DNA from 2 places in the Lysinibacillus sp. NPDC097195 genome. Region 1 is predicted to be linked to the other one. Evidence: riboswitches for the same ligand, from Rfam matches in the RefSeq annotation. Region 1 holds a riboswitch; the other holds the start of a gene.
What was found. A riboswitch is a leader RNA that binds a small molecule or an ion and turns the genes downstream of it on or off. The one in region 1 is predicted to bind FMN.

Region 1 (16,144 bases):
AATTAGATGGTGCGTAGATGACCGTATGCAAAGTGCCGAAGTATTCGTTATACTGTTTAACAAATAATGGTGTTTTCCCATTATTAAAAAGATGATATACAGACTCAGTCGTCCATGTATCTTTTACAGTATTATTGATAAAGCGTTTGCGTTGTAAAGAATTGTTAATATAAGCTCGATTTTTCGGTTGCAATTGCTGTGATTCAAAGTGATTAGTACAAATAAATGGCTTACCCTGATCCACCACTTGTTCAGTTGGCGTAGCCTCTACCACTACCACCTTCCCACTTGCATCAGTTATTGAAAAATTGTAGCAATAACGATGGGGAAGTTTGCTTAGTAAGTTAACGGCCTCATCAATATTTTTACACTGATCCAACAATATACGAACAATCGTTGATGCTAGAAAGCCATCCCCTTGCCATGCGTTATTGACAAAATGCAGGCCGACAACTAGCCCTTTTTCATTCATTCCATCCAGCCTGCCAATGAGTTGCTGGCTAAAGCCCACACTTGCATAACCTGCATGCGGATTAGAAAATACAAGTCTTGCATCATATAAAGAAGGACTAAAATCATAATTTCTTATATATTTCCCACCATGTACAAACGATGTACAACCCATTTCAGGAAAGGATGTATTATAACCACTATACATTTTAATGATGGTATCCAATGGCTGGTGTAAAGCATGTGCTAAACCTTGCATTTCTTGCAAAAGATTTGGGCAAACATCCTGTAAAATAGCTTGAGCCTGTGATGTGTTACAATTAGCTGTTAACGTAAGAAGTAGTTCTTGTTGGGCTAAATGAGCAGACACTAGATGTTCCTTACTTTGTTGGATTCCTGTCAGATAGGCATCGCCCTTTAATGCTATTACCTTTACCTCTATGTCATCATACTTCTCCATTTACTTCTCCCCCTAAATCCGCTATCTATTTAATACAATCGTAATCGTTTAAGTAACTGGAAGGTCAAGAAAAATAATACAAAAAAAGTTGCCTTCCACTACGGAAGACAACTTAGCATTTGACCAAATCATTATTTTTTAGGCAAAGATACATTATTTTAGCAAATGTTTTTTATTTCTATATACATGTACTAAAACAATCTATACCCATTATCTAAAGCTTTTCTCTTTAGATTTGAATGTTTTACAACAAGTATCTGATGATTGACTTGCCACCGCTTCTGTCATTGTATGCAATTCAAAATCAGTAGCAAACTCCTCATCCTTGTTACCGATACGCTTATCCATATCGATTGCAATTTTTTCAGCCCCACAGAAATTACCTTTAGCATGGAACACACAATTCGATACTGAACAGCTTACTTGAACATTCGGCATAATTATCCACCCCTTGTGATTGGTCTTGGCAAGTATAAAAACCATTATTGCTCTATACTCTCCAATACGTATTTTGTCCAATCCAAGCGTTTTTACAAGCAAAGTATACAAATAACTTCATTTGCTAATAAAACGGGAAAATCTGTGAACACTACTTTCGTAATGCTAGCTCCTGCATACCGTTTACTAGCATTCACTAATTTTCACCGGAGGACCTGGTCTTATCTTGAGGCTGTAAAAATTCTGGACGTTTACCATACCCCTTTGGCGCTAGACGTAATAAAGATTTTTGGATATCAAGCCAGTTCAAATTGGCGCCAATATTTAAATACGGTACACCTAGCACTCGAATATTTGCAACGTAAATAAGAATAAAAAACATGGACAAGAAGAAACCGAACAAGCCAAAAAATGCCGACAATAAAATAACAAATAAACGGAATATACTCATGGCTGTTACAAACGATTGATTCACAAGCGTATAAGCAGCGATACTGGAAATAGCAATTACTATAATCATGGATGGGCTTGTAATACCTGCCTTGATAGCCGCATCACCAATAATTAATCCCCCAACAACACTCATTGTTCCACTTAAAAGTGAAGGTAAACGGAGACTTGCTTCCCGAAATAATTCAAACATAAATAACATTAGTAATATTTCCAATAAAGTAGGAAAAGGCAAACCGGTTCTTGATTGTACAACGGTTGCTAGCAACAGAATAGGCATTTGCTCTTGATGATAAGTTGATAAGGCAAGCCAAAAGCCTGGTGCAAGCATACTTATTAATACACCAACAATACGCAAAAGTCGCTCTAAAGAACCGACGAAAGATGGATAATCATTATCCTCACCCGATTTAAACAGCAAAAATATATTTGGTGGTGTAATCATGGCATAGGACACACCGTCAATCAATATTAGAATACGCCCCCTACTTAATGATTGTAAGGCATAATCGGGTCGACCTGTATAATCATGGTGAGGGAGAATTTTAGCCTTTTTTTCTAATCTCTCCATTAAAATATCGCCACTAATCACAATATCCGTATCAATTTTACGTAATTGCATATTAATTTCGGCGAGCATTTTTTTGTTCGTAATGTCCTCCATGTAAAGCACAGCGACTGTAGTTTTAGAACGCTTGCCGATTTCCATCGTATTTACACATAATGAATTAGTCGGCAATCGTTTACGAATTAAAGCAATATTAACGAAAACATCTTCTATAAAATTATCTCTTGGTCCTTTTATGACCTGTTCTTCTTTTGTTTCTTCAGGCTTTCGATTTGGCTTTTTTGCAATGTTGCTTGAAAATAAAAGTTTTTCCTCTTCAAAGTAAAGTAAGGCGTTACCCGTAAATACACGTGTAATTGCATCTTCCAAATGGGTTATTTTTTGAAGATTAGGAATGTGTAGTTCCGTTATAATTTGGTCTTCAAGCGATGTGATCGAATCACCTTCGAATAACGCTTGCACTCGATCAATAATAACCTTATTTAATAAAAATTGATCAAACATCGATTCACATGTTATAAAATGCACAGTATATTGTTGAAAGCAATAAGATTGAAAGATAACGTCAGCAGAGCGTTGAAATAGTTCCTTCAACGTTGTCAATTCGATTTCTTGTTCCATTGATTGAATATTCCTCATCTCCTACTGAACCAGATTCAAACAATGTATTTTTCTAAAATACACTTAAACATATATTTCCCTATGCCTAAAAATTTATGCAAAAATTGCAATACAACAAGTTCTTTTTTCATTGCCGCTATTGATTGTCATTCGAAACTTATTTGCCAATCATTTTTTGCAAATTTGCCATTTCAATAGCTGACATTGCTGCATCATAACCTTTGTTACCAGATTTCGTTCCAGCACGCTCAATTGCCTGCTCAATATTTTCAGTTGTAACGATGCCAAAAATAACAGGTACGTTTGTCGTAAGTGATACACTAGCAATCCCTTTTGCAGATTCGTTACAAACATAATCGTAATGTGTCGTAGAACCTCTAATGACTGTTCCAAGACCAATAATGGCATCATATTTTTTTGTTTCAGCCAGTTGTTTAGCGATAAAGGGCACTTCAAAAGCACCTGGTACCCATGCAATATCTATCATTTCTTCGTCTACACCATGACGTTTTAGCCCATCTAGTGCACCACTAAGTAATTTACTTGTAATAAATTCGTTAAATCTCCCAACGACCACCGCTATTTTTAAATCATTGCCAATTAATTGTGCTTCAAAAGTTTTTCCCATCATATATCTCTCCTTTTACACTGTTTGCGTTTGTTGACGACGATATGTTGCTAATGCTTCAATCGAAATCATTTTTAAATGATGTTTTTTGGCATAGTTCACTAAATCATTAAAGCGTAACATTTCCCCATTATCGCCCATGATTTCACAGATAATGCCAGCTTGCTTACTATTACAAAGCTTTGCTAAATCAATTGCAGCCTCTGTATGCCCTCTACGTTCTAATACGCCATCTTCTTTCGCAACGAGTGGAAATACATGCCCCGGTCGACGAAAATCCTTTGCTTGCGCTTGGGGCTCTAGCATTTTTTGAATCGTCAATGCACGCTCAAATGCGCTAATGCCAGTAGTCGTATCTTGATAATCAATACTTACGGTAAATGCTGTTTGATGATTGTCTGTATTATGAGCAACCATAGGATGCAACACCAATTGCTGTGCAAGCTGCTGTGAAATCGGCGTACAAATAAGCCCTCTACCATATGTCGCCATAAAGTTGATTGTTTCAGCTGTCATAAACTCTGCAAGAGCGAGTAAGTCCCCTTCATTTTCACGATCTTCATCATCAACTACGACAATGATTTTGCCTTGCTTTAAATCTGCCATTGCTTCTTCAATAGAATGTAGCAAAATGGCCACCTCCTTATATTTGCTTGCCTTCTTCGCAAGTTAAAAGCCATGTTTCATTAAGTATTCTTTGGTAATAGTCGACGATTGCTGTCCCCGTTGTAGCTGATGAATAATGTATTTTCCAACTAAATCAGTCTCGATATTGACGATGGACCCGATGTTTTTTGTGCCTAACACCGTTTCCTTATATGTGTGTGGAATAAGGGATACTGTGACACGGTTATTATCCACTTCAAAGAGCGTTAAGCTTGTACCATCAATGGTAATAGAGCCTTTTGGAATACAAAAGCTTGTTAATTCGTCTGGCAGCTCGATATCAATATACACTGCATTAGCCATTGGACGTTTACGTATAATTTTCCCTACACCATCTACATGCCCCGATACAAAATGACCACCAAATCGTCCATTTGCAGGCATGGCGCGTTCCAAATTAACTGCATCACCGATAGTAAGTTGCCGCAAATTCGTCGCTTTCACCGTCTCCGGCATTACGTCCATCGTCAACTCGTGTTCATTAAAATGGGTTACAGTTAAGCAAACGCCGTTGACGGCTATACTATCACCAAGTTTTACGTCGACTACCATTTTTGGCGAAATAACAGTAATAATCATACTTTGTCTATTGCTTTGCAAGGTTTTTACTGTGCCAACATCTTCAATAATACCTGTAAACATTTTCACCCTACTTTCTCAAAATAGCATGATCAAATTGCTTCATATCCTCCTTTCCACATTTGTTGCTAAACAAAAAACCCCTTATAAAAAGGGGTTTGGGAGTTCCAATAAATAAGACGTCAAGAAATAAACCTATTGGCTTTATTTTTTTCCACAGGCTGCCATCTCATCGTTCTTCTCCCATCCAGACTATCACTGTCGGTTTTGGATTTGCACCAAATCAGCTTGCGCTCACGGACTTTGAATTACTTCATCACCGCCGATTGGGAATTTCACCCTACCCCGAAGAACAGATACTTATTCTATTTTTCACTAAATAAAAAACTCCCCAACGTTGATGATGGGAAGTCGGTTTCCGTATAAGCGTAGCCAAATAGACCTTTTAAAGTCCTACGAATTTAAAAAGCTTATACAAGTACCCTTCTCCCATCCAGACTGTAACTGTCGGTTTTGGATTTGCACCAAATCAGCTTGCGCTCACGGACTTTGAATTGCTTCATCACCGCCGATTGGGAATTTCACCCTACCCTGAAGGATATGTTTATTTAGTTATCTCATACGATAACATTATTTTAAAAGATTATCCACCAAAAGTTTGCCTTCATCTCTTAAAACGATAAGCTCTTAAAACAATCTAGATGGCGCTGAAAGGAAAAGGCGCCTAAAATAGCAAAAGCTCCTTTATTTAAAAGTTAGAAAGTAACCTTCAAACAAAGGAGCATATAGTACCTTATTTATTATTCGTCTTTCTTTGCAGGGACAACTACACGAGAATTGCCCATCATTAATACGAAAATGGCTGCAATCACTATAGGAATAAGTGCAAGAAGGAATACATGCGTTACCGAACTAGACATCGCATTAACAATGATATCTAGAATGTTAGCTGGCATTTTCTCACGCACACTTGGTTCAAAAATTTGTCTCATATCGCCACTTTCAAACATTGCAGAATTAGCACCTTGCCCCATATTTTTAAAACCTTCTGCTAGTTTACTTGTAAAGACATTGTTTTGGATTGTTCCAAAAATCGTCACACCCATCGTCATACCGAGCGTACGAAGAAACGAATTGGTTGAGTTCGCAGTCCCTCGATAACGAGCATCTAGGTTATGTTGCGATGCTGTCGGTAGTAGTGAGAACGAGAAGCCCATACCAAAACCTACAAGAATCATATACAGCGTAAGAAGGATTCTAGCCGTATCTGGCGTTAGTGTGCTTAGTAAAAACATACCTACAAAATAAGAGATAACTGAAATAACCATTAAATTACGGTAGCTTATTTTCGTTAAAAAGATACCACCAAATGCACTACCTGCAACAGATCCCAACATCATTGGCATCAGGACTAGTCCTGCGTTTGTTGCTGAACCACCGTAGACAGCTTGCACATAAATGGGGATATAAACTGTTAAAATAATAAAAGTACCGCCATATAAGAAGGCCAACATTTGCGAAGAAGCAAATAAGCGACGCTTAAATAAAAAGAAAGGAAGGATTGGTTCTTGCGCTTTCAACTCTACAAAAAAGAACACAATAAAGAACACCGCAAAACTGATGAATAATGCAATAATTGGTGCTGAACTCCAATCATATTGTTTACCGCCCAACTCCAATGCAAACATCAAGCTAATAACCGCCAATACAAGTGTAATGGCTCCCCACCAATCAATTTTCTGTTTTGTCAGCACTGGAGATTCTTTATAATTTTTTATAATAAGAAACAATGACACAATGCCGATCGGCAGGTTAATATAAAAAACCCATTCCCAACCGAAATGATCGGTAATATAGGCACCTAAAAGTGGTCCTACAACACTTGCGATACCAAAAACAGCACCAAGTAAACCGACCATCTTTCCTCGTCTTTCTGGAGGAAAGATATCAAAAACAATTGTAAATGCGATTGGCATTAACGCTCCTGCGCCAATCCCTTGTATCGCTCTAAAAATGCTCAGTTGCTCAATCGTATGCGCGACACCACAAAGAGCCGATCCAATCATAAAGACGCCTAATCCAAAAATAAAAAAGCGCTTTCGTCCGTACATATCGGATAATTTACCGAAGATAGGCATACCCGCCATCGTAGTGACCATATAAGCAGATGTCACCCAAATAAATTTGTCCATTCCGCCAAGTTGCGATACAATCGTTCCCATCGCAGTTGCAACAATTGTATTGTCAATTGCTGACATAAAAATGGCAAGCAATAAACCTGCCACGACTAACTTTGTATTACTAATACTTTTCGATGCTTCCATCAAGAATCTCCTTTACAAATTATTCATACCTTCGCAAGAATGAACACGCAATTAATTACATATTCAACAAATATTTCTATTATCTTTTCGTTCAGGATGTTAACAGTCTAAAAGGTGCTTTATCCTTTGTCAAGCAAGCAATCCCTTAACATACCCAAGTTAAATCTCACGTATGAATCAACAAGAAAGTGCCAGTCACTTTTTTTGTGACTGGCACGATTTAGCACAACAAAAAATAGCTAGAACCCCGTTGCAAACTTACAACTTTTATAAAACTAATTTTGATGTTTTATCTCGAAAATAATATTTAGAAAACCAAATATTTAAAGCGATCGTAATGATGGTTGTAATTATAAATATAATAATAGTTGACCAGCCATTGGAAACTCCCAACCACAGTAAGAAAAAATGACCAGCCATCACGATAACCAAAATTGGTAATCCAAAAAGTAAACTAACTAATACATTCGGATTTGATTTTACTGCTTCAGATGGGTTTTCCCAGTCAATACTAGGATGAATCATATCAAAAACAGGTGTTAGTAGATTATAACAATACATCAATATTAAGATAGTGAGCATCATCAAAACCGTTGCCTTGTTCATATAACCAAATAGCATAAAGATTATAAAACTTGTTGTAACAGCAATGCCACTAGGAATAGCTGCTACTACTACTTTTGAGAAATAAATTTTCTTGCTGTTTAATGGCAAGCTTCTTAACAGGTGATAATATTTACCTTCTCTGGAGTATGGCGTGCCACTGACGTTATTTATACAGCCGATCAATAAAACCCCATAGGCGAAATATAGTTCAAAATCACCTTGTTTCGTAAAATTACTACTAATCGGAAGCCATCCTGCTTGCATACTAGTTAAAAAAATCAGGACCAAAATAGGGCATAACTCTACTCCGAGTACAATTTGCATTTTAAAATAGGGTTCTGTATGAATGACCCATAATTCTCTTTGTAAATAATTTGCCCACTCATTTTTGACATGGTAAACTTTTGTTCTTTTTTTACTTAATTGGCTGCCTTCAAGTAATCCGTTTTCAAAATAATGGATGGATAGTATTTTTACAATGAAAAGGAATAACAGTACACTCATTAAACTCATCGTAAGTAACGCCATTATGAAAAGGAGAGAAAATTTACTGGACGTAAAAGAATAGGCGATGTCACCAACGATAGGCATGGATAGCACTAGTTCATATATTTGTTGAATGAAATTACTCAATGACTGCTTTAATGCTGTGAACGTTGTCAAATCGATGCTTATTATGTTGATAAATAGCTGATTTTTTATATATTGAATAACAGTCACACAAAGCGATACGGACAATATAAAGAGTATAATAATATTTACTATAAAGTATGTTGCTTTATTGATAAAGTGATGTCTAAAACTATTAATAAGCGCTAAGATAAATAACACAAGTAGGATTATGAGTATATTAGATAGTGGTATAAAAAGCATTAACTTTATTATTTCTGTAAATTTCGCTTTAAAGCCCAACGATAATAATGTAGGTATTTGAGTGATAGCAGATACTACTGTTGGTAGCAAAAGCATACTGCCAATTTTCGATACAATAATATCTTTTGACGAAATAGGCATATGGGCCATTATGCCAAATTCAAAATAATGGAATACTGTTGTTAGGGCAAAATAAATAACTAGACCATAAACGAGAAGATTTGAAATAATAAAATTGTAAAACAGATATTCTTCTGTGTTTCCTAAATAATTTATTGCTATGTTGATAGTGGTTAATTGTACAAATATATAACAGAAAGCTATGATTAAAACTGCCTTTAACATAGGTTGTTTAGGCTTGGCGTAAAACGAAGAAACAAAAAATTTAGTTAAAAGAAATTTAGTATTCAACATTTTGTTTCTCCATAAAAAGGGATTCCAGTGTATTTTTCTCAACTATATCTTCTACGTTTTCATGGAGAATGATTTTACCACCTTTTAAAATCGCCACTGCATTGCAAATTTTTTCAGCTATATCGAGAAGATGTGTGGAAAAAAACACAGTACCACCCTCTTCAACGTATGACTGCACTATTTTTTTAAACGCTAACACCGACTTAGGATCTAACCCATTTAACGGTTCATCCATAATTATTATTGGAGGATTAATCGTGAAGCCAATAATTAGCATTAATTTATGCAACATACCATAAGAGTATGTACCCATCGCTTTATGTATGGCTTCCTCCATCTCAAATTGTGTAATAAAATTTTTCATTCGTTCTGTTTGCTTATTATCATATAATTTCATAACAAAACGCATCCAATCATAGCCCGATATATTTTTGAAAATATTAATAGTATCTGGAATAAAGAAAAACTGTTTCTTATAGTTGAGTACTTCTAATTTGCTAACACCATTAATAGTAATAGTACCCTCGTCTGGTTCTAAAATGCCCGTTATACAATTTAATGTTGTTGTCTTTCCCGCACCATTTGACCCTACGAACCCCAATATTTCTCCTTTTTTAATGTGAAGCTCTAGGCCATTTAATATTTGTTTACTACCATATCCTTTTTGTAAATTAGTGATTTTTAACAAGTCCCCCCTCCTGTCTATTAATTTTTATGATATTTCTTGTGAGCAATCCAATTATGTGAAATCGACACCATTAAAGTAATCCATATAAACGTTATTAACATATTTCCATATAAATGAGAATCGACTGAACCCTTTATTAAAACTATCATTGCATGCTGACTCATAGCAGCAGGATTTACTAAATCCATTATTGGATGTAAGCCACTAATCATCTTGAAAAGAAGCAAGCAAACAATACTAATTAACGCTATAACGCCTTGTCCATTGAAAATCGTACTGACCATAAAAGTAAAGGAAAGAATAAATAAAACCCATAGTAAATAAAAAATAATTGCTAAAATCATATTTAAAAATGGAATATGACTAAACAAAAAATTGACATATACATACGATACAAAATATCCAAATAACACACTTACTGCTACAAATGAAAAATTAGCAAAAAGTTTGCCCCCAATATAGGACCCTACATTTACTGGTCTTGTTAAAATAAAGTCGAGCATTCCATTGGCTTTATCGGACTGAATAATGCCCATCATGGCTATGACAATTATCATAATACCTAATTGATCAAATTGTGAGCCAAGTGTTGCTGCCATTACTTGTGCTCCATTCTGCTGAATCATTGCGGGATCAATGGTAATACCTTGATTTCCTCCAAGTGCACCTAAAATGGCTGGCAAATAATAAGTGACAACCGGTTGTGTTGCGCCTAAAAACATAAAAACAAGTGGTAACCAAATAATCTTAAATTCACGAAACATCTGTACATATTCTTTTTTCGTTAAAACATAAAAAGGACTCATATACTCACCACCATTTTTAAGAAGATTTCTTCTAACGTTTCATTGCTTCCAACTTCAAATCTAACAATATCCAAGTTGTTTTCCATTGCAAATCGGATTAGCATATCCTTATTTATTTGAACATTTTCGAGTGTAACCTTCGCTCGTTTTCCGATTACTTCTACACTTTTTACATACTGTAACTTTTCGATGATTTGCACCCATTGCATATCATGGGATGCCACTTCAAGATGCACAACCGATTCCTTGTTATTTGTTAATAGTTCATCTATTGTCGTATCTTCAATTTTGGTTCCTTGCTTCATAATGACAAAACGTTCACAAATTTCTTCTGCATCGCCTAAAATATGAGTAGATAATAAAATAGTCGTTTCATGTTTCATTTCCTGAATTAAATTCAAAACCTCTCGCCTGCCAATTGGATCTAATGCCGATACCGGTTCATCCATAACGATAAAAGCTGGTTTGTGTAAAAGGGTTTGAGCAATACCTAATCTCTGCTTCATGCCGCCAGAAAATGTCTGAACCTTTTCATTTTGTTCATTAATTAGTCCCACTTTTGTTAAAATAGTTGGTACTTCATCCATTAGCCTCTCCTTTGATATTCCTGATAACTGTCCCATGAAAAAAAGTGTTTCTTTTGCAGTCATCCAGTGGTAGAAATCAGGATATTGAGGAAGATAACCGATTTCCCTTTTCATTTTGGAAATTCTTTTCCCGTCTAATAACACTTCCCCTTTATCCGCAAATATAATGTCTGAAATGATTTTAATTAACGTAGACTTTCCAGCTCCATTTGGTCCAATGAGTCCAACACATTGTCCGGTTTCAACGACCATCGAAAAATTGTTTACAGCTGTCTTTGTGTTAAATTTTTTTGTCACATTTTTAATTTCTAACTTCATACACTTTTTCTCCTTTGCGGCCAATTGTGAAATATAAAATTGGACCAATTGTATTAAAAAGCAAAATAACAATTGTCCATAAAAGTACATTTGCCCTCTCCTTGCGATGCTTATACAAATCGAACAAAGCAATCAATATAAGCGTGAGACCTACTATTAAAAACGGCAATGCAATCTGTAACACAGCTAACCAATCAATATCCTTTAATTCATTTAACCCGTAATGAAGTTTCATAATAAATGCTCCTCCTATTTTTCATTATCATTACTAATAATGATAACATTAACACACATTTTTTGGAATTGCACTTGTTATTTCAATAAATTTTATGCTACCATCAACATTATTATCATATTTGATAACAATACGTTGTAATTTTTTTCTTATTACTAATACAAAGGAGAAAATATGGTGAATAAAGCTGAAATTTTAATGCATCCTGTAAAAATGAAAATAACTCAGGCTCTAATGCGGAACAAAGAAAAAGGTTTAACGCCGCTTGAAATGGTGAAAATTATCCAAGATGTTCCACAGGCAACTCTTTATCGGCATATTCAAATGCTACTCGATGCAGGGGTAATCAAAGTTATAAAAGAAAAAAAGGTTAGATCTGTCACGGAAAAATACTATGTACTTAATGAGGATGCTGCCCGTCTTGATTCAGCCGATTGGAAAACAACAAAAATGGAGGAGAAAATTAGTTTTATTTCCTATTATCAATTATCTTTGTTATCACAATATCAAAATTATCTTTCTACGTTAGAGAATAACAGCAACTCTGAGGATTGTGCGACCTTCTCCCTTTTAGAGTTAAACATTGATGAAGATGAATTTGAAAACTTTCAACGAGAGTTACATGATTTAATGCTTAAGTACTACCAAAGGAAAAATAATAACGCTAATGTTCTTAGACGTACAATAGCCGTGACTATTATTCCTGATAATAACCATTAACCAGCTTTTTTACGTTGCATGTACTCTAAAATATAGTTGCTGTATTTTTTTATTGCACAAAAATTATTTTCCTCGTTAACCTATTTTCTATTTCTTTTTTTTCGTATTCATGTCATCATAAACGCAAGTGTAAGCAACAACTTCCAAAAGGAGAATAAATAAATGAAACATATTATTTTTGATTTTGATGGCACACTTGCAGATTCAACGGCTGTTTTCGCTTCTGTATGGAACACCATCGCCAGAAAATACAATTTTAAAGAAGTAAAGTTAGAGGATATTGATGCACTAAAAAAAATATCGCTTATTGAACGAAGTAAATTATTTAACTTTCCCCTCCACAAGCTACCGATCATACTCCCCCAATTTTATCGATTATACCAACAGTCATTACAAGACGTTCATCTATTTGACCATATCAAGGATGTCTTAAAGGCCATTACAGACAAAGGGTATACAATCGCCATTATCTCCTCTAATGCAAGTGATAACATCAAAGAGTTTTTAAATGTGCATGATATCGATTGTGTCTCCGAAGTTCTATGCTCCAGCCATATTTTTGGAAAAGATAAAGTCATTAAAAAATATTTAAAAGAAGCGAATATTAATAAATCGGACGTTTTTTACGTTGGCGATGAGCAACGTGACATCGTTGCCTGCAAAAAAGTTGGTATTCCAATTATTTGGGTTGGTTGGGGATATGATGCACTTGAAGTAATTCAATCAGAAAAGCCTGATTATAAAGTATATGCTCCGAAAGAAATTTTAAATATTGTCTAATATATTGCATATCCTTATGCTTAAAAAAGGTATCTAGAAAGATATAGTTCCGCAAAATACAATTGCGTGATTCCTTATTATAATTGTATGGAATCACGCAATATTTGTTTTTTATAAATGTCTACTGTATAAAAGCTGACTTGCATGCTAGCACGTTCTATTGGGCTAGTTTGTTAAAATTGCTTGGTATTTTTCAGCTGTTCTCACTTCAACCGTAAGAAAATCTTGTCCATAGGTGGCCTTTATTAAAAATGGTACGTCACTCGTATTTTGAAATCTAAAATCTAATGTTCCATAAGACACCGTTGCATCTCTTCCCTTCGGTACATAGCCTACATCTAGTGAATGATGATGCCTTTCCACAAATTTTATCGGAAGTTGATCGACTGCATTAAACAATGTGGACGACGTTTGGCAAATTCCCCCCCCAATACCCATGACAAGTTTTTTATTAATAATTTCTGGTGCAGGCTGATAGCCATTCGCTTCATCTCGTGGACCTACAACCGTATTGAACGAAAAAGAATCTCCGCTGCCAACGATGACATTGTTAATAGCCTGTGCGGACAGCTCAATATTTTTATTTCTTCCAGCATCTGATGCGTTGAAGTATGTTGTATACGAGGCGACAACCACATCTTCCAAATACGGAATATCTTCAAGATAATAGCCACTTTCAGTTATATAAATTGGCATTTCTACCTTGCCACCCGTTGTAGATACTGCAAGCACCTTTTCAACTAATTCACTTTCTTTTAAAATGACCAGTGGACTTCCTTTTATAATCCGTCCGTTATCATCCAATTTATCGAGCTCCATCCGCTGATCATAACCAACGTTTGTTTCGGTTCCTCTCGCAAGTTGTTGTGCCAATTGTTCAATGCTCTTTTTATACGTTTCGGGATCTGTTTCATAGCCTAGTTCTTGAGGTGACAGCATATAAATAACTTCCTTCGTTTGCGGATCAACAAGTTCAATAATAACAGGGCCAGATTCCTGCTCCTTGTCCTGCGTAAACGTAACCGGCTGCTTTACATCGTCCATTTCATGTTGTTTATTTCCTACTTTTACCTGACAACCAGCTAAAGCCATCGTACATCCTAAACAAAGTACAGCCATCCAGTTTTTCACCATTTTAAACACCTACCTCTAACTTACTTTCAGCAACATCTTATTCGAGTCGTAAGGATAGTGTGTTTCTTTTCAGGTATTTTTATTGGTCGTGATATTAATATTTGTTCTTTTAATAAGAAAAGTTAGGTCAGTACACACTTGAAAAGCGGTTTCTTCCATTCACAATTTAACTAAAAGAAAAACACCCCACAAAAGTTTAGATGATCACTTTTGTGGCGTACTTTCTGTTAAAATATTGAGTTTTCGGCATATAGTAAGTACATCAAATTATCTCATCTTTTGTTCTTTCCAAAAAGGAAAATGAATAAAGTAAAAGTTGCAAATAAGAATAATATAATGGTTGTCGCTCTAGGAAAATAACCATTTTGGACTTGATGAAAAATTTTTTTAATGAAAATGATAATACACTAAATATGATAAGTATTACTAAAATATGTATCTCGTTTTTATTTTTCATGCAACCTGTACATTGAAGTATAATGTTTTTTTCATAACATCATCTTCTATCCCTTTCATAGTATATATTCGATAAATTACAGTATTCTTATTGATTTCTAAAATAATATACACTCTTTATTTTTTCACCAAGCATTATTTGAAATTAGTCATGATAGTATGCAAAAAAACTGCTCCTAATTTAGAAGCAGTTCCTTTTACATTATTTTTGGATAAACATTTGAGACCAGTAGTTACCGTCTTTCACATACCCTACACCGATATGTGTATAGTTTTTGTTTAAAATATTTGCTCGGTGCCCAGCACTGTTCATCCATGCATTAACTACTTCAGCTGCTGATTTTTGACCTTTGGCAATATTTTCTCCTGCTGATTTATAGGTAATACCAAAGTTTTTCATCATCGTAAATGGTGTGCCATACGTTGGACTTGTATGGTCGAAGTAATTTTTGTCATGCATATCTTGAGATTTATACTTAGCTACTCGAGAAAGCTCCCAATCTTCTGTTAATGCTGGAAGCCCTGCTTTTGCTCGTTCAGCATTGACAAGCTTTACTACTTCTTGCTCTACAGATGCTTGCTCATTTGTTGGGATATTAATTTTTTGACCTATATTTATTTGATCAGGATTTGCTAATTGAGGATTGGCATCAATTAATTCCTGTACACCTGTTTGTGTTTTTACGGCAATTTTCCAAAGAGAATCCCCTGCTACTACTGTATATGAATCAGCTGCCATCGCGCTAATCGGTACTAATAATGAAACCGATAATACAGATGCCATCGCCACTTTTTTTACTTTTTTAAACATGTAAATCATTCCTTCCTGTTTTGCTCTCTTTTCATGGTAAATAGTTTTCCAACATAATTCATCACTAAATATTTGGAAGGATTTTTACAATTGTATTACATCCGACATAATCGACGTATCGATTACTAAAAGAACGGCCTTTTTGCACAACTGATTAGTAATATATTTGAAATATAGTTGTAATAGGAATAAATTACTATAAAAAATGCAGTAGATTTAAAACCATTTCCCACATCATCAACCAATAAATAGAATTTTTATAGCTAATTAATGGTAAAAATTTGGCAATCGCCATGAAAACACTAGCAAGCGCCACAAAGCCCTCGCCTATCGCCACAAAAACACTGGCAACCGCCACAAAGCCCTCACCAATCGCCACGAAAACCCCGACAATCGCCACAAAGCCTTCACCACGCGCTTATCACAAGTAGAGAACGTTCCTAAAATAAAAAAGCATACTAGGATTGCTCCCAGCATGCTTCGAACTTCTTTACTTATTGATTTTCAAGATAGCCGTATCTTCTACGAAGGT
Region 2 (16,144 bases), 230 kb from region 1:
TAACAGCGGACTTTGGTAAGGAAAAGCCAACAACTTTACAAATGTATGAAAAATATGCACCTCAAATTAATGAGGAAGCGCTTGGATTGGCAAATTACCATCCGTACAAAGGTGAACTTAAAGAAGAGGGCGAAACGCTCGTTCATGTACTACCAGACAAAAATGAATACGATGTAGCATCGGCATCTGTAACGAAATATTTAAACTCATTAAAAGATACTTTTGCTGACTCTGAATATAAAGCTATTACATTAAAACATGCTGATGGTTCTGCTTACGAATTTTCTCAAGCTGGTGAGCCAAGTGAGCCTATTTCGTTAACAAATGCTAATCATTATAATTATTACTTATATACTGAGGAGAATGGCACGGAATATTTATCGCCCGACTTTCATCAAACGTATCCTACTGTTATAGAGGCACTACTTACAATGCGCGATAAAAAAGATGATGTTTATGTGCCAGTCGTTCCAGACAATGTCACTTATACTGTAAAAGAAGAAGATGGGGGCGTTGTCGTTACATTTGACGCACCGCTCGATTTAGCGACAATGGATGCTGTACGGGCAACGCAATTAATCGAAGCAATGATGTTGACCGCGTCAAGCTTTGATAAAAAGCTTCGTCTCGATAACGTTGTACAGGATAATTGGGAGGGCTTTGATTTAACGCAGTTTCTACCCATGCCGGTAGGAGCAAATAAACAAATGTTGCCGTAAAAATTCATAAAAGTAGCTTATTTTAAATGTACATGACTAAATGTTAGTCGTGTACATTTTTTTTGTGTAACAAATTAATGTGCAACATTTCTCATTTAAAAGTTCTACTTGCATGTTAACTGACTAGGAAGATAGATTTAATCTCTCAATAATAAACTACTAATAAATATCGATATTTGAATATTCAGATATTCGAAATAGTTTCCTTGTGATAAATTGGAAATACCACACTAAATTGAAAAGTGTGACAATTAAAAGCGGAAGGGGAAATGAGATTTGAAAAACTTTAAGTTTACGAAATTTTTAAGTAGTATGCTTGCTTTCATTATGGTGCTTTCTCTAATGGTTCCATTGACGAATGCTCAAGCTGAAGAAGCGAAGCCATTCAAGCAGGATAGCCAAAGCGAAAGTATTATTCAACTAAAGGCGGCTATCGCTGAACAGCTAAACTTATCGAAAGATGGTCCAACTCTTCACGAAAGTTTGCAAAATATATCAGGCAATCAAGATGTTGCAGTTATTATTCATTTATCTGAAAAGCCTGTAGCTCTAGAACAAGGAATAAACCAAGTCAAAGGCAAAAAATTTTCTAATGCACGAGCAAATGAGGTCCGTGCAAATGTACAAACACAACAAGCAAAAGTTAAAAAAGAATTAGCGAGTAAGAAAGTACAAATGACTCAAGGATACACATTTGATACTGTTTTAAACGGTTTTGCGGCAACTGTCAAAGCAAGTGATCTTCCCAAATTGCTGACAGTAGAAGGCATTACATTGATCGAACCGGATGCAATGGTGTATGCCTCAGAAGATAATACGGTGAAATCCTCTGAACTAAAGAAGGAAGAGCAATTAGAAGCTCGAATGAATACGAGTAATTCGTTCCTCGGCATTGAACAGCTGTGGAAGGAAGGCTTAGAAGGACAAGGGATAAAAGTAGCTGTATTAGATACTGGTATTGATGCAGATCATCCTGAGTTTGCTGGCATTTACAAAGGGGGAAAAAACTTTATTCCTAATTCAGCAACTTACACGAAGCCACGAGCAGATGACGACGCATCGGAAACATCGCCTACAGAACGTCCTGCTGGGACACCTGAATTTAATGAAAAAGGAAGTGCGTTCTATACATCTCACGGTACTCATGTTGCGGGAACAATCGCGGCAATCGGCGCAAATGAATTCGGTATTAAAGGAATTGCGCCAAAAGTAGACCTTTATGCTTACCGTGTTTTAGGGGCTTATGGAAGTGGTGCAACATCGGGTATTGTAAAAGCAATTGAAACAGCAGTGATGGAGAAAATGGACGTCATCAACCTTTCGCTAGGTGGGGGAGCTAATTCTGAAACCGATGCGGGTTCTTTTGCCATTAATAATGCTATGATTGCGGGGACAATCGGGGTTATTGCAACAGGGAACTCTGGTCCAAATCGAGGAACAATGGGTACGCCTGCAACCGCGCGATTAGGAATTGCTGTTGGTAATACAACAAATCCTGAAGTGATGTATAACGGGGAAGTAAATATTACAGTTGGCGACTACAGTTTTGTAAAGCAATTGCCATTAATGGGTACGACTTTTGGTCAAAATTTAACAACACAGCTGCAAGGAGACTTTGACCTCGTTGCTGTTCCAGGATATGGAGAAGTAAAAGACTTCACAGGAATTGATGTAGCAGGTAAAGTAGCATTGATTTCTCGCGGTAATATCGCATTTGTTGATAAAATTGCCAATGCTAAAGCAAATGGAGCAATCGCAACCATTATCCACAACTTTGCTGGTGGCACGAATGCACCGAACATTTCAGGCACTTTCCTCGGTGATTCATTTGAGTTTTTACCAACATTTGATATGTCCCAAACGGATGGTGATGCCATTCGCGCTGCATTAGCAGGAGGAACTGGAAAAGTAAGCTTTAGTCAATTTGCTTCGACGACGACTACGGGTGATGAGGTGAATGCTTCAAGTTCCCGTGGCCCATCCACACCAAACTTTGACATTAAACCAGATGTCAGTGCACCTGGAACAAATATTATGTCAACGATTCCAATGTATAAAAAAGATTTCCCTAACGCGGAGTATGGGGAAGCCTATGCTCGTAAAACAGGTACTTCAATGGCAACGCCACATATTGCTGGTATTGTGGCATTAATCAAACAAGCAAACCCTGATTGGACTGCGTTTGATGTAAAAGTGGCGCTTTCCAATACAGCTAAAGTTTTAGATAAAACAAAATACGATGTATTTGCTCAGGGGGCTGGGCGTGTAAATGCTTATGCGGCAGTACATCCTGAAATTCTTGCCTACGCACTTGATAGCGCAGTGATAGATGGAAGCGGTGCTATTTCTGAAAACTTAAAAGGTACAGTTACATTCGGCCCTCAATCACTTAAAGAGCAGGATATTTCTGTAACAAAACAAGTTGTAGTAAAAGATATAAAAGGCAACGGCGGCAATTACAATGTATCGATTGATGTGACGAAAACTTTTGGTGATGCGACAGTTACTGTAGATCAGCCAACATTTAACCTAGTTGGTGAGCAAGTTCTAAATATTACCTTAACTGCTTCCAAAGCCACGGCACCAAATGGCTCTGAAATACTAGGGTATATTTATATTAACGGTGGCGCGACAGAAATTTCATTACCATTCGCGGCTGATTTTGGTGATGCGGCAGCGACTGAAATTAAAGATTATAAAATTACTGAAACAGACTTATCCTTTAATGGAGATGGAGTGAAAGACTCAGCTGTACTTTCGTTTACTTTAACGGGCGATGTAACAACGAATTATATCGAGCTGTGGGATATTATGAATCCTAACGGTGGAGAATACGGAGACGGTTATATTGGTTATCTTCATGCAGGGACTGCGCTAGGAAAAGGCTCCTATACGCTGAATATTGGTGGGCAGTATAAACCATGGGGAGCAGCACCTGCCACAACGATTCCGGACGGTCTGTATACAATTGATTTTACTGCTCTTGCAGCAACGGGCGTAGTTTCAGATTATGTTGGACCAATTGTCGTGAAATCGACTAAACCAGAAATTACTGGTTCGGTAGCTGAAGGTGTCGCTACTGGCCAAGTAACCGATAAATATATCGACTACAATGAAGAATTATATTTATATGGTTTACAGTACAATTTAAATGATAAATTAAAAGCTTCTTATATTTCGACAATAAATGGCGAAGTACAAGCACCAGTTGCTTTCGATTTAAATCAAGACGGTAGCTTCACATTCCCAGTAACTGCAGATACGAATGCTGTGTCAGTCGTAATTAATGACGCTGCTGGCAATGTAGGTAAAGCAATCATCTATGAAAAAGAGGTAGTAGAACCAGTCGTAACGCTTTCAGTAAATCCAACAACGTTAAACCTGACAGCTGGGGATACTGCACAATTGACGGTAACAGAAACGTCAACGCCTGCAGAAGGTGAGGCAACGATGGAAGATGTAACGTCAAAAGCGTCTTATATTGTTGGGGATGAAAATGTCGCTACTGTCGTCAATGGAATCGTGACTGCGGTGGCTGAGGGCACGACTACAATTACTATTTCACATGGTAAAAATGAAGTAACAGCCAACGTGACAGTTACTGCACCGGTTGTGGAAGCACCAATCGTTTCACTAGCTATTGACCAAGCTCAGGTTGAAACGAGAATCGGTAAAGAAGTGGCAGTGAAAATTACAGAAGTCACTACTTTTAATGGAACAACAACGGAAACAGATGTAACAAAACTGGCAACATATAAAGTAGCAAACGATAAGATTGCTACTGTCAAGGCAGGTGTTGTAAAAGGAAAAGGTCAAGGAAATACGACAATTACAGTAACATATGGTGAGCACACACTAACATTTGATGTGGTTGTTGTAAAGCCAGGTAACGGTAATGGCAATGGCAACGGAAATGGTAACGGCAATGGCAATGGCAATGGCAACGGAAACGGACATGGCAATAATAATGAAGTTACCGAGGAAGAGTACTAAGCCATTTTAGTTCAAACGAAAAGAGAAATTGCACTGTGCAATTTCTCTTTTTGTGCTTCTCCCTTCGCAAGGTCAGGAACCCGCTTAACCCAGTGCTTGTAAATCACACATTAAAGCATACAAAATTAATCGGAATTTTTTAAGCAGAAGTATTTACTTTTGTGAGATAAAACATTATAGTTAATTTATAAAATAATATTGATTCATCTTCGGGGCAGGGTGAAAATCCCGACCGGCGGTAATAGAGTTGTAAATCGCTAGTGTAGTCTAAAACTACAATAGCTCGCATGATTTACATAATGGCTCTTCAGCCCGCGACCTGTGCAAAGATTTTTTTGCATGGCTGACTTGGTGAGATTCCAAGGCCGACAGTATAGTCTGGATGGGAGAAGATGAAGGTACGATCGTCATTCGTTGTTACGAATTAAGCTATGTGCGAGCGTTTTTTTTAGTGTGTCTATTAATCGCACTGCTTGCTCAAAAAATAGCTAGTAATGGCGCTATTTAATCATGCCTTTTCTCCCTTATGCTGATGTGCATAAGGGTTTTTTCGTGAAAAACAATCGATTACGTCGTCACCTTTCTTCTTGCAAGATTGAATCAGCAAAGAGGAGAGAGTTTTCAATGAAGAAAAATATCAAACTGCAATCGTTTATTACGATTGGTATGCTGAGTAGTATTTCGTTTTTATTAATGCTTTTTAATTTTCCAATTCCACCGTTCCCAGCTTTTTTAGAAGTGGATTTCAGCGATATGCCTGCATTACTTGCAGCCATCACAATGGGGCCAGTAGCGGGTATTTTAGTAGAGTTATTTAAAAATGTTTTGGATTGGGTTTTCTCAGGTACGCCTACAGGAGTCCCGGTTGGTCATATTGCAAACTTTGTGACAGGTATATTATTTATTTTACCAGTATCATTTATATTTAATCGTTTTAAATCAATCGCAGGTCTTGTTGGCGGTTTGGCAACAGGAACAATTGTCATGGCAGTAGGGATGAGCGTGTTAAATTACGCAGTATTTTTACCAATGTACACGTACTTCTTAGGTATGGAGCCAGTCGTTGGCGATTCATTATACACAATGATAGTTGCAGGAATTTTGCCGTTTAATATTGTAAAAGGTATATTATTAACGGCGATTATGGCGTTATTGTTCACAACAATGCGCAAATGGATTGAGCAACAACGTACAATGTATTTATCAAAATAAGCGTAAAAAAGTATAATTATGAATAGTGTTCAAGTAATAACACCTTTTAGATTGTTATGTCTAGAAGGTGTTTTTTGTTGTTTAAATTTGCTATAGCAAAGTTTTGAGATAAGAAAGAATAACAGATCACACAAGCAAATACTATATGTTAGATATTTCATTTATATATCAATACTGTTAAAAAATATAGATATTGGTTGATATTCCTGTCTCAAACATTAGGTTTATGATAACATATATTTGAATCTTTTAACTTTGAAAAATAGGAAAGGAAGTGTATACATCACACATGAAAAAGATATTGAAACCATTGATTAGTGTTATTGCCATCGGTACCCTCTCGCTATCTATAAACATAGATCAAAATGTATTAGCGAATAATCTTGCAAATTCATGTGAGTATGATTCGACATCGAAAGTAAACCCTGATTATTCGACAATGAACTGTTTGTTAACCGAAACTGCACTGCGTTATGATGTTCCTCCTGAAATTGTGAAGGCAATAGCGGAAGGTGAAAGTGGAAATTGGCGTCATTTTGATAAGAATGGGGAAGTGATTGTGACAGCTGATAATGGAATTGGCATAATGCAAATTACAAATCAGGCAGGTTACGATCAAGATAGACTAAAAAACGATATTGTCTATAATATTCAAGCTGGTGTAGAGACGCTAGATGCTATGTTTAAGCGAAAAGATTTACCTCGCATCAACGGAGGGGAACGAGATGTATTAGAACAATGGTATTTCGCTATCATGGCTTATAACGGTACTAAGCCAGTAAATAGTCCAATTGTTCAAGCATCTGGTGAAAGAAATGCCAATGCCTATCAAGAAAAAATTCTAAAAATTATCAATAAAATGGAATTAATAAATTTAACAGAGCTGCCTTTTTCACGTGAACATTTTCAATATGACTCGAACAGCAAGGAGAATATTAAGTTTTCAAAGATGACCTATGATTTTGATTTACCATTAACAAAATCTAAGTATTATTTTAAAACAAATCAAAAAGTTAGTGCATTAACGAATGTCACAGTTAGGACAAAACCTACTACGGATAGTCCTTCTTTAGGTACTTTACGTGAAGGTGAAATGGTGACCATTACAGGTCCATTTGAATATGAAAAAGTATCAACGAAGAAAAACCATTTTGTTTGGTATCCTGTGAAAAGAAGTGACGGAACAGCAGGGTATGTTGCATCAAGTTATTTAAACTACTCAGCTTCAACACCAACACCTCCAGTAACACCGCCAACAACAGGAAACGTTGATGTATCAAAGTTTGCTGATTACAATGCAAACCAATACTGGGCTGAGGATTTTAAGTGGGCAGTCAACATCGGTATCATTAGTGGATATCCAAACGTGAAAAATCCATCAACAGGTAAGTACGAAAACTTACTGAAACCGTACACGAACTTAACGGAAAACCAAATGTTATCAATTCTATTACGTTACTTCAAACCATCAGAACTAGCTTCAACGACAGCTAATACTTCATGGTATGGAGACGTAAACTACCAACTGGCTACAAAATACGCTCTACCAGTTCTAGGTGCAAACACAGCATCCAAGCAAGCCATTGCAGGTAAAAATATTACACGGGGTAACTTCGCTCGGATCTTAGTTTCAATGCATTATGGTAAGACTGTATCTCAGTCAGAAGCTATTACATTCCTTCGTGATAATGGCTTAACAACTACTAAAACAAATGAAGCGTTTAAACCAAATGATTCTCTAGCAAGAGCGCACGCAGTGGCATTCTTCCACCGTTACGAACAAACATTTAATAACTAAATTGCGACTAACATGTAAAAAGGTGACTATAAAAGTCATCTTTTTTTTGATGATAAAATATCCTTTTTTGTTACTCCTCACTAAATACATTGAAAGATTTTGTTTGATGGGAGCTACAAAGACATTTGTTAAACTACTGGAGTGACTGAGAAAGCATAACAAAAGGACTTGTGTGTAATTTTACGCACAAGCCCATAGACTGATGTGTGATTTAATTTATTGCTTATCCCCAGGAGTTCTTTTACTTAACCGCCAGCCTACATATACGCCTACAAACATTCCTCCGAATGCACCTAGTACGCTATAGCGCATGATAGAAACTATGTAGTCGTACACAGGTACATAGGTTGTAAAACTTGTAATAGAATCATCAAAAGTTTGTGTGTAATCAACAAATAATATTGCTAGGGCTAAGGTAATTAAAAATCCATATGTAGTCCATTTTTTAATACTTTTTTCCAAATTCTCAACTCCAAATACTCTTTTGTATAAAAATTGTAACATAGCCGAGTTTGAGTTGGTAGAGGAGTGGAAATGTAGTAAAACAAATGAAAGTGTCCTTTACAAGGATAACAAGCACTTTGAAGCGGATGAATTATAATAAATTCTCGTAAGAAGCTGGGAATTGTAATTGTTAAATTAAGATAAGATAGTGCAAACCTCGAGTATTTGATTACTCGAGGTTTTTATGTTGGGTAATAAAGCGAGTAAATGAAATAGTTGGAGTGACTATTCTAATTTATTATTTTAATGTACAATTAATGCGAGATTAGTTAGTTTTGAGGAGAATGAAGAGATGAGTGAAAAAAACGGACAGTGGTCCAGTAAGTTAGGATTTATTTTAGCATCGGCGGGAGCCGCGATAGGGCTAGGGGCTATTTGGAAGCTTCCTTATGTGACAGGGCAAAGTGGTGGAGGCGCTTTTTTCCTTATTTTTGTAGTGTTCACATTATTGATTGGCCTACCGATGTTATTATCGGAGTATATTTTAGGGCGGGGTACGCAATCTGAAGCGGTTACGGCCTATAAAAAAGTTGTACCAACGAAACCTACTTGGGCTTGGGTTGGACGCATGGGTGTACTCGGTTGTTTTCTATTATTAACGTTTTACAGTGTTGTCGGTGGATGGATTTTTATCTATAGCGGCCTTGGTGTATCTGGAGCAGTTATTGATCCGACCGTAAATCCAGCTGAGCTATTTGGCAAGATTATAGGCACGCCATGGATTACATTATTAGGTTTAGCGCTATTTACATTAGCCAATGTACTTGTCATATCACTTGGTGTACAAAACGGCATTGAAAAAGCAAATAAATGGATGATGCCATTATTATTTATTATGTTTATCGTTCTTGTTATTCGTGCAATAACATTAGATGGGGCAATGGAGGGTGTAAAATTCTTCTTATGGCCAGATTTTTCGAATATAACAGGTAAGGCGCTTTTAGAGGCGTTAGGGCAGTCGTTTTTTGGACTAGCTGTAGGATTTTCTTGCTTAGTGACGTATAGTTCATATTTGAAAAAAGATGTAAGTTTACCGAACTCAGCGGGTTCAGTTGTTATATTAACAGTGCTTGTATCATTTTTAGCAGGACTAGCTATTTTCCCTGTAGTTTTTGCCTTTGATTTAGAACCGCAAGCAGGGCCTGGCCTTCTCTTTATGGTGTTACCAACAGCATTTAGTCAAATGCCTTTTGGGGAAGTATTTTTAGCGCTGTTTTTATTATTGTTTTTATTTGCGACGTTAACTTCGTCTTTTAGTTTATATGAAATTATGGTAGCGGCATTTATGGAGAAATGGCAAATGTCTCGGTCATTGTTAACACTGTTACTTGGGGTTATAGTCTTTATTGCCGCGATCCCATCAGCATTATCTTCCAGTGTGCTAGCGGATGTCTCTATTTTTGGTAAGTCGATTTTTGATGCGACGGATTATTTAGTGTCCAATTTAATGCTACCTTTAGGTAATTTGTTAATTGCCATTTTCATTGCCTACGTGGTGGATAAAACTTTTGTGAAAAAGGAATTACTAATGGGAAGTAAAATGGGGCAAGGTTTTTATCTGACGTATCGTCTATTAATGTTAGTGGTCGTTCCAATCGTGATTATCGTTGTTCTGTTAAATATGCTTTTGCAAAAATAAAAGGTAGTAACCAGTGCCAGGCACCCAAACAATTCTAAATAATCAGAATTGTTTGGGTGCCTGGCACTTTCATTTGTTAATATTCGCTTAGGGCGAGTTCACCTAACCAGCCTTCTTCTTTAATCATTTGTTTTGCTTGTAGTTCACTTTGGGCAATAGGAAATACTTTATTACATTGTGAGATGGCAAATAGCTTATGAATAAAATCATCGGTTACAATAATGCTGATTTTCTTATCGAGCGTTGTGACTTTCTTTGCAAAATTAATAATCATTCCGAAACCGGTACTATCAATATTAGTAACCTTTTGCATATCAATAATATAACCGTGCTTAGTGTCTATACTTATTGCTTGAAGCTCCTCTTTTATGGGACTAATTAATCCATATTCTAAATCCCCTGTAAAGGCGATTAAAATATAATCAGCCTTTGTATCAATAGTAATTGAATTTTTCTGATTCATATAGTGCGCCTCCATTTCGCTCATAGATTAGAATGCGAATTTCTTTACTTCGTTTTGTAAGTTAGTGGAGATTTCTGCTAATTCTTCGGAGTTTTGCGAGATTTCAGCAACTGTTGCATGTTGTTCTTCGGATGTTGCAGCAATTTCTTCGGTCGCTGCAGCAGAATCTTCGATAATGCGTGAAATATCATGAATGGCATGCTGAACATTTAAGGAATTGTCATTGACATGTGTGAATGCAGACTTCATTTCCTTCACACCGTGCTCTGTTTCAGTAACTTGCTCGACAATTTCTTTTAAGGCATTGCCGCCCTTACTAATAATATGCACCTGCTCCTCAACAGCAAGTAAATTACTTTCCATAGTTCTAACAGTTACGGCAGTCTCGGCTTGTATATCTTTGATTAAATTAGTAATTTGCCCAGAAGCTAAACTCGATTGCTCCGCCAGTTGACGAACTTCAGATGCTACAACAGCGAAACCTTTTCCTTGCTCACCTGCACGAGCTGCTTCGATGGCAGCATTTAAGGCTAGTAAATTGGTTTGTTCGGCAATACCGGTAATGACGGTAATAATACCACCTATTTCTTCAGAGCGTTTACCAAGCTTTTGAATTGAATCGGTAGCGTACGATACTGTTTGTGTAACAGAGTTTAAATGTTTGATCGCTTCATTAATGGCATCCTCTCCTTTACGAGCAATTTGGGTTGATTGGATTGCTCTATTTAACGTAGTTTCTGCTTTATCTAAACTAATGGCTACTTCGTCAATTGTTTTTTTCATCATTGTGACAATTTGCTCAGCCTGATCGGATTGCATGGTAGAGCCATTGGCGATGTCATTCATTGTGACAGCGATTTGATTGGATGCTTCACTCGTTTGGTGGGAAGATTCCGCTAACGTTTGTGAGGAACTCGCGATTTGATTGGCACTATTTGCTACGATCGTCATCGTTTCGCTTAAACGATTTTTCATCTCCATAAAAGCTTGCGCTAAATTGGCAATTTCATCTTTTCCTTTAGGCTTTAATATCTTGACGTTTAAATTTAAATTCGCTAATTCTTTTGCCGTAGCACTCAATTGGTTGATAGGCGCAATAATTTGCCGCTGTAAAAACCAACTAATACTAACAAACATTAAAATGGCAATCCCTAATGAAATAGCAACATTTTCTAATGCATATTTAGTTGCGAGGTTAATATAAGGGGCGGAAGGGGTTCCGGTTGACCACATGCCGATGATGTCACCTGTGCTATTGAAAATCGGTTTGGTCGCCATCTGGTACATGCTGCCTAATACAGTCGCTGAACCGATATAACGCTCTTTTTGCTCTAAGACAGTAGTTGCTAACTCTTTAGGAGCTTTGGTATTCACTTGTCGTACGCCATTTTCCACAATATTTGTATTAACGCGTGTATCATGTTGGAAGATTGTCACAAGGTTTCCGTCTGCTAGCTCACCAATTTCATCAACAATAGCAAAATTGTTATTAATTTTAACATCACCTTTGTATAATTCATTATCTTGGATAGACCAATCCCCAGGTACAATGACATCGAAATATTGATAGCTCAATTGTAAATCGGATAAAAGCTTCGTATTTGCACTTTCTAAGAAATTCTTTTTCGCTTCATTAAAATCAATAATGGCTATTAGCGTTACCATTAGCAATATACAGGAAAGAATGAGTAAGTACATTTTTTTCCTAATTGTCCACGTCATAAAAATTCCCTCCTAAATGCTTATTCATGAAATTTCTTTGAAACACCGACTAAAAATTTTGTTTCCGAAATATGTTTGAACCAAATAGCGTCGACCATATGTTGGATGAAAAATAAACCACGACCACGATCTGAGTAATTTTCTTCATTCAAATCGAATTGCAAAGCTTTATTCAATTCGGTAGCAGAAATTCCTTGTGCTTCATCAATAACAGTTAGTTTAATCTCCTCGTCGTTCTGGGAGATTTGTACTTGTATCGTGTTACTATGGGGGCTACCAATATTTTTCATCGTCGCTTCAATCGCATTAATGACCAATTCATGTAAGACAAACCGTAATTCTCTACTAAAAGGTACATTATAAATTGTTGTATAGTCTGCCATCACGTTATCTATAAAACGCACTGCTTGCCTATTTGCTTGAATACGCAGTATAAGTTCCATTGCCAATCACCTATCTAGTACTCGAAATGACTATTATGCTTTGCTTAATAGCAGCATCCAGTAAAAGATATTAGAAAACTTGAGCCATCACGATTGTTAAACAGTGTAAAATTATTCGATTAGTTGCATATAAAAAGTGCTAAGCAGTTTCACTCCTTTCTTAAAGTTATAAGAGAAGTTAAGCAATCTTATCGGACAATCTGATAACATCGCAATTATTTTTACAAGTCATAATCCAACTGTAGTGAGTCTATGTATTTTTAGTTAGGTTTTCAAAGTGGAGACAATCTATTTATTAGGAATTTGTACAATGACTATGTCTTTTGCCTGGAGTTTTCGAAGTTCGGCTTTAACTTGGTAGTGTAAGACCGTTTGAAAGAGAGTTTTACAATAGATAAAATCAAAAGGTCTATATCCACCGTAATGATTAATGTTTTCTGTTCAATTACATTAATAGGGAGTGGTTTACATCCACTAATGAATAGTACGAAATATCTTGTTTGACATCGAGAAAATATATTTCGCTTATAATGTACCAGTAAAATATAAATAAATCAAGACTAATGTGCTATAAAAAATAAATTTAACTACTCTGTAAGTATTAATTTTGTTGATATATAGCTACTTATAGACTAAATAAAAAATTTTATAAATGTAGTTATTTTGGATTAGATGTATACGAAAACATTTTGCTCACTATTTTATATATCTAAAAAAAAGATAAAATTATTCGAAAAAAGTCATGTAATAAAACATAACATGCCCATTGCGTCATTTCATTGTTTTAGTGTAATTTAAAAGCAGTTATAAAAAAATATGTAAAGAAAAATAACAAATTGGAGTGGTGAACAATGAAGCATCAAACAAAAGATGATATTATCCGCATTGTGAAGGAAGAAAATGTGAAATTTATTCGCCTACAATTTACTGATATATTGGGCTCGATAAAAAATGTAGAAATACCGGTGAGTCAATTATCAAAAGCATTAGACAATAAAGTGATGTTCGACGGTTCCTCTATTGAAGGGTTTGTCCGCATTGAGGAATCAGATATGTATTTACGTCCAGACTTAGATACATTCGTTATCTTTCCATGGACGGCGGAAAGGGGCAAGGTAGCACGCTTAATATGTGATATTGCACGACCTGATGGAACAGCATTTGAAGGTGACCCACGGTCCAATTTGAAACGTGTATTAAAGGAAATGGAGGATTTAGGGTTTACTTCGTTTAACCTTGGGCCAGAGCCGGAATTTTTCTTGTTTAAACTAGATGATAAAGGACACCCAACACTAGAACTAAATGATAGCGGTGGGTATTTCGATTTAGCGCCAACGGATTTAGGCGAAAATTGTCGCCGTGACATTGTACTCGAACTAGAAGGAATGGGTTTTGAAATTGAAGCGTCTCATCACGAAGTAGCGCCTGGCCAGCACGAAATTGATTTTAAATATGCGAATGCGATTGAAGCTTGTGATAACATTCAAACGTTCAAACTTGTTGTTAAAACGGTAGCCGCTCAGCACGGTTTGCATGCAACCTTTATGCCAAAACCTTTATTCGGTGTGAACGGTTCAGGAATGCATTTTAATCTTTCGCTGTTTGAAGGCGATAAAAATGCTTTCTACGATGAACATGCAGATTTGCAATTAAGTGAAACAGCGCGTAGCTTTATGGCGGGGGTACTAAAACATGTTCACGGCTTTACAGCAGTAACCAATCCATTGGTCAATTCCTACAAACGATTAGTTCCTGGCTATGAAGCACCGTGCTATGTAGCTTGGTCAGCTCAAAATCGCTCACCACTAATTCGTATTCCAGCAGCACGAGGATTGTCAACACGTATTGAATTACGTTCCGTAGATCCAGCGGCCAATCCATATTTAGCGATGGCAGTCATTTTAGCAGCAGGGCTCGATGGCATTCGCAAAGGCCTAACACCACCGGATGCTGTGGATCGCAATATTTATAAAATGGATCGTGCAGAGCGAGAATTAAATGGGATTGATAGCTTACCAGCATCTTTAGAATTCGCATTAATCGAGCTAGAAATGGATCATATCGTACGTGACGCACTAGGAAATCACATTTTTGAAAAATTCACAGAAGCAAAGGAAATTGAATGGAACAAATACCGCACACGCGTCCACAACTGGGAACGCGATGAATATTTGACGATGTACTAGAAAAGAAGTGTTGGGGCTGTAGGGCACCGACACTTCTTTGTTTTTTTGCCCACATGGGTCTGTTTTACTGTCCACAAATTGCCCACAAGAATTTTTTTATTTTTGTTGCTCCATATATTTATCAAAACTATCAATTGATTTTTGTTTAATATTATCTGATAAATATGCATAAATATTCATGGTTGTCATAATGGACTCATGACCCAATCTTTCAGAAATCGACTTCATATCCCATCCAGCCTCCATCAACATAACAGTGTGAGTATGACGGGTAGAGTAAGCCAAATGGATTGTTTTATTCATGCTGGGGGTAAAGTACGGGCAAGAGAAAACGATAATTACCCACTAAGCTAAATTTATATAGTGAAATCCCTCTATATTTTGTATATTTGTGTATGAGGAGGGATATTAGTGAAATTTTTCTTGCGTCTTGCATCACTAATTTTATGGTTTTGGGCAATTGGTTTTACTATTGGTGGAGTTTCAGTTATCATTCAAAATAATTTCAATATAGTAGCGATATTATTCTTTGTAGTTACTATTGGTTTATTTGTTTACTTTGGAATTTACTTATGGAAAAAGTCTATGAAGTATAACAGATCAGATAATCTGGTTGAAACAGCAGCTGAAAGATTTGAAAGGGAAAGTGAAATTCCTGGTTCAAAGGCACGTCAACAAAAACTAAATGCAGATACTTGTATACAAGTAAAGCATATGGCAGGTCTCCCGATAGCAGAGGGAGCAGAAATTTTTGTATACAGATGTGAAAATAAAGTTATATTTGAAAGAAACCAAGATACTATTGAATTGGATATTTTGAAAGTTCGAGATATTTTGATTAAAACTGATGTCGAAATTCAGAAAAGTTATGTAAGTAGTACTGGTGGGGCTGTAGGTGGTTATGTACTATTCGGGGCATTAGGAGCCATGATTGGTGGACGAGCAAAAGAAAAGACAAGTACTATTATTGAAAAATACTTAATCTTTGCATATGAAAAAGGAAATGAATTAGATTATATCTCCATGGAAGTTACTAATGAACCAAATGCACTTTTATTTAACACAAACTACTATGAATTATCGAAAAATGAAAGAAGAATGACAAGTCTTTAAGGAGCACCTTTGTGGTGCTCTTTTTCTTTGCTTCGAGAGGAAGTGATAATATCGCAACAATTCGTACTGCTATCCAAATTCAAGATCGTATGAGTCAACCCATGAGAGCGATGCATAACGCAGTATCAATGATGGTAAATCAGATGGAAGCAATGCATGTGGCGTCAGGACAAATGATAGATACTTCTTGTGTTGAATTAGCGCGGAGGGAATTAGCATTAGCAGCGCAAGTAATAAGTTCAATTGAGCAGGAAGTAAATAATGCTTCGGGTGCTCAACAAAGATTTACAAACAATATTAGGGATGGCACAAGTGCAGCGGATGGGTTGTTAAATAAAATTATTGGGATTGT

Region 2: another riboswitch for FMN. It lies ahead of ACIQXI_RS10000 (ECF transporter S component); the one in region 1 lies ahead of ribE (riboflavin synthase).

What each region holds. Positions count from the first base shown of each region.
Region 1 is NZ_JBIWDP010000001.1:1,688,874-1,705,017, forward strand. Features, by position in the region: gene ACIQXI_RS08735 (C45 family autoproteolytic acyltransferase/hydrolase) at 1-910, opposite strand, end outside; gene ACIQXI_RS08740 (DUF1540 domain-containing protein) at 1,121-1,348, opposite strand; gene ACIQXI_RS08745 (spore germination protein) at 1,545-2,987, opposite strand; gene ribH (6,7-dimethyl-8-ribityllumazine synthase) at 3,145-3,615, opposite strand; partial or broken gene ribB (3,4-dihydroxy-2-butanone-4-phosphate synthase) at 3,634-4,245, opposite strand; gene ribE (riboflavin synthase) at 4,285-4,923, opposite strand; FMN riboswitch at 5,092-5,217, opposite strand; FMN riboswitch at 5,338-5,463, opposite strand; gene ACIQXI_RS08765 (MDR family MFS transporter) at 5,661-7,184, opposite strand; gene ACIQXI_RS08770 (hypothetical protein) at 7,452-9,077, opposite strand; gene ACIQXI_RS08775 (ABC transporter ATP-binding protein) at 9,064-9,765, opposite strand; gene ACIQXI_RS08780 (ABC transporter permease) at 9,783-10,571, opposite strand; gene ACIQXI_RS08785 (ABC transporter ATP-binding protein) at 10,568-11,476, opposite strand; gene ACIQXI_RS08790 (PLD nuclease N-terminal domain-containing protein) at 11,460-11,711, opposite strand; gene ACIQXI_RS08795 (helix-turn-helix domain-containing protein) at 11,886-12,431, shown strand; gene ACIQXI_RS08800 (HAD-IA family hydrolase) at 12,594-13,211, shown strand; gene ACIQXI_RS08805 (VanW family protein) at 13,377-14,345, opposite strand; gene ACIQXI_RS08810 (CAP domain-containing protein) at 15,004-15,612, opposite strand; gene ACIQXI_RS08815 (hypothetical protein) at 15,809-16,012, opposite strand; gene ACIQXI_RS08820 (DHHW family protein) at 16,103-16,144, opposite strand, start outside.
Region 2 is NZ_JBIWDP010000001.1:1,917,059-1,933,202, reverse strand. Features, by position in the region: gene ACIQXI_RS10010 (RNA polymerase subunit sigma) at 1-719, shown strand, start outside; gene ACIQXI_RS10005 (S8 family serine peptidase) at 996-4,712, shown strand; FMN riboswitch at 4,914-5,110, shown strand; gene ACIQXI_RS10000 (ECF transporter S component) at 5,337-5,924, shown strand; gene ACIQXI_RS09995 (SH3 domain-containing protein) at 6,214-7,722, shown strand; gene ACIQXI_RS09990 (hypothetical protein) at 7,939-8,184, opposite strand; gene ACIQXI_RS09985 (sodium-dependent transporter) at 8,519-9,865, shown strand; gene ACIQXI_RS09980 (STAS domain-containing protein) at 9,942-10,328, opposite strand; gene ACIQXI_RS09975 (methyl-accepting chemotaxis protein) at 10,356-12,050, opposite strand; gene ACIQXI_RS09970 (ATP-binding protein) at 12,071-12,493, opposite strand; gene glnA (type I glutamate--ammonia ligase) at 13,345-14,679, shown strand; gene ACIQXI_RS21990 (hypothetical protein) at 14,776-14,907, opposite strand; gene ACIQXI_RS09955 (hypothetical protein) at 15,091-15,792, shown strand; gene ACIQXI_RS09950 (hypothetical protein) at 15,804-16,144, shown strand, end outside.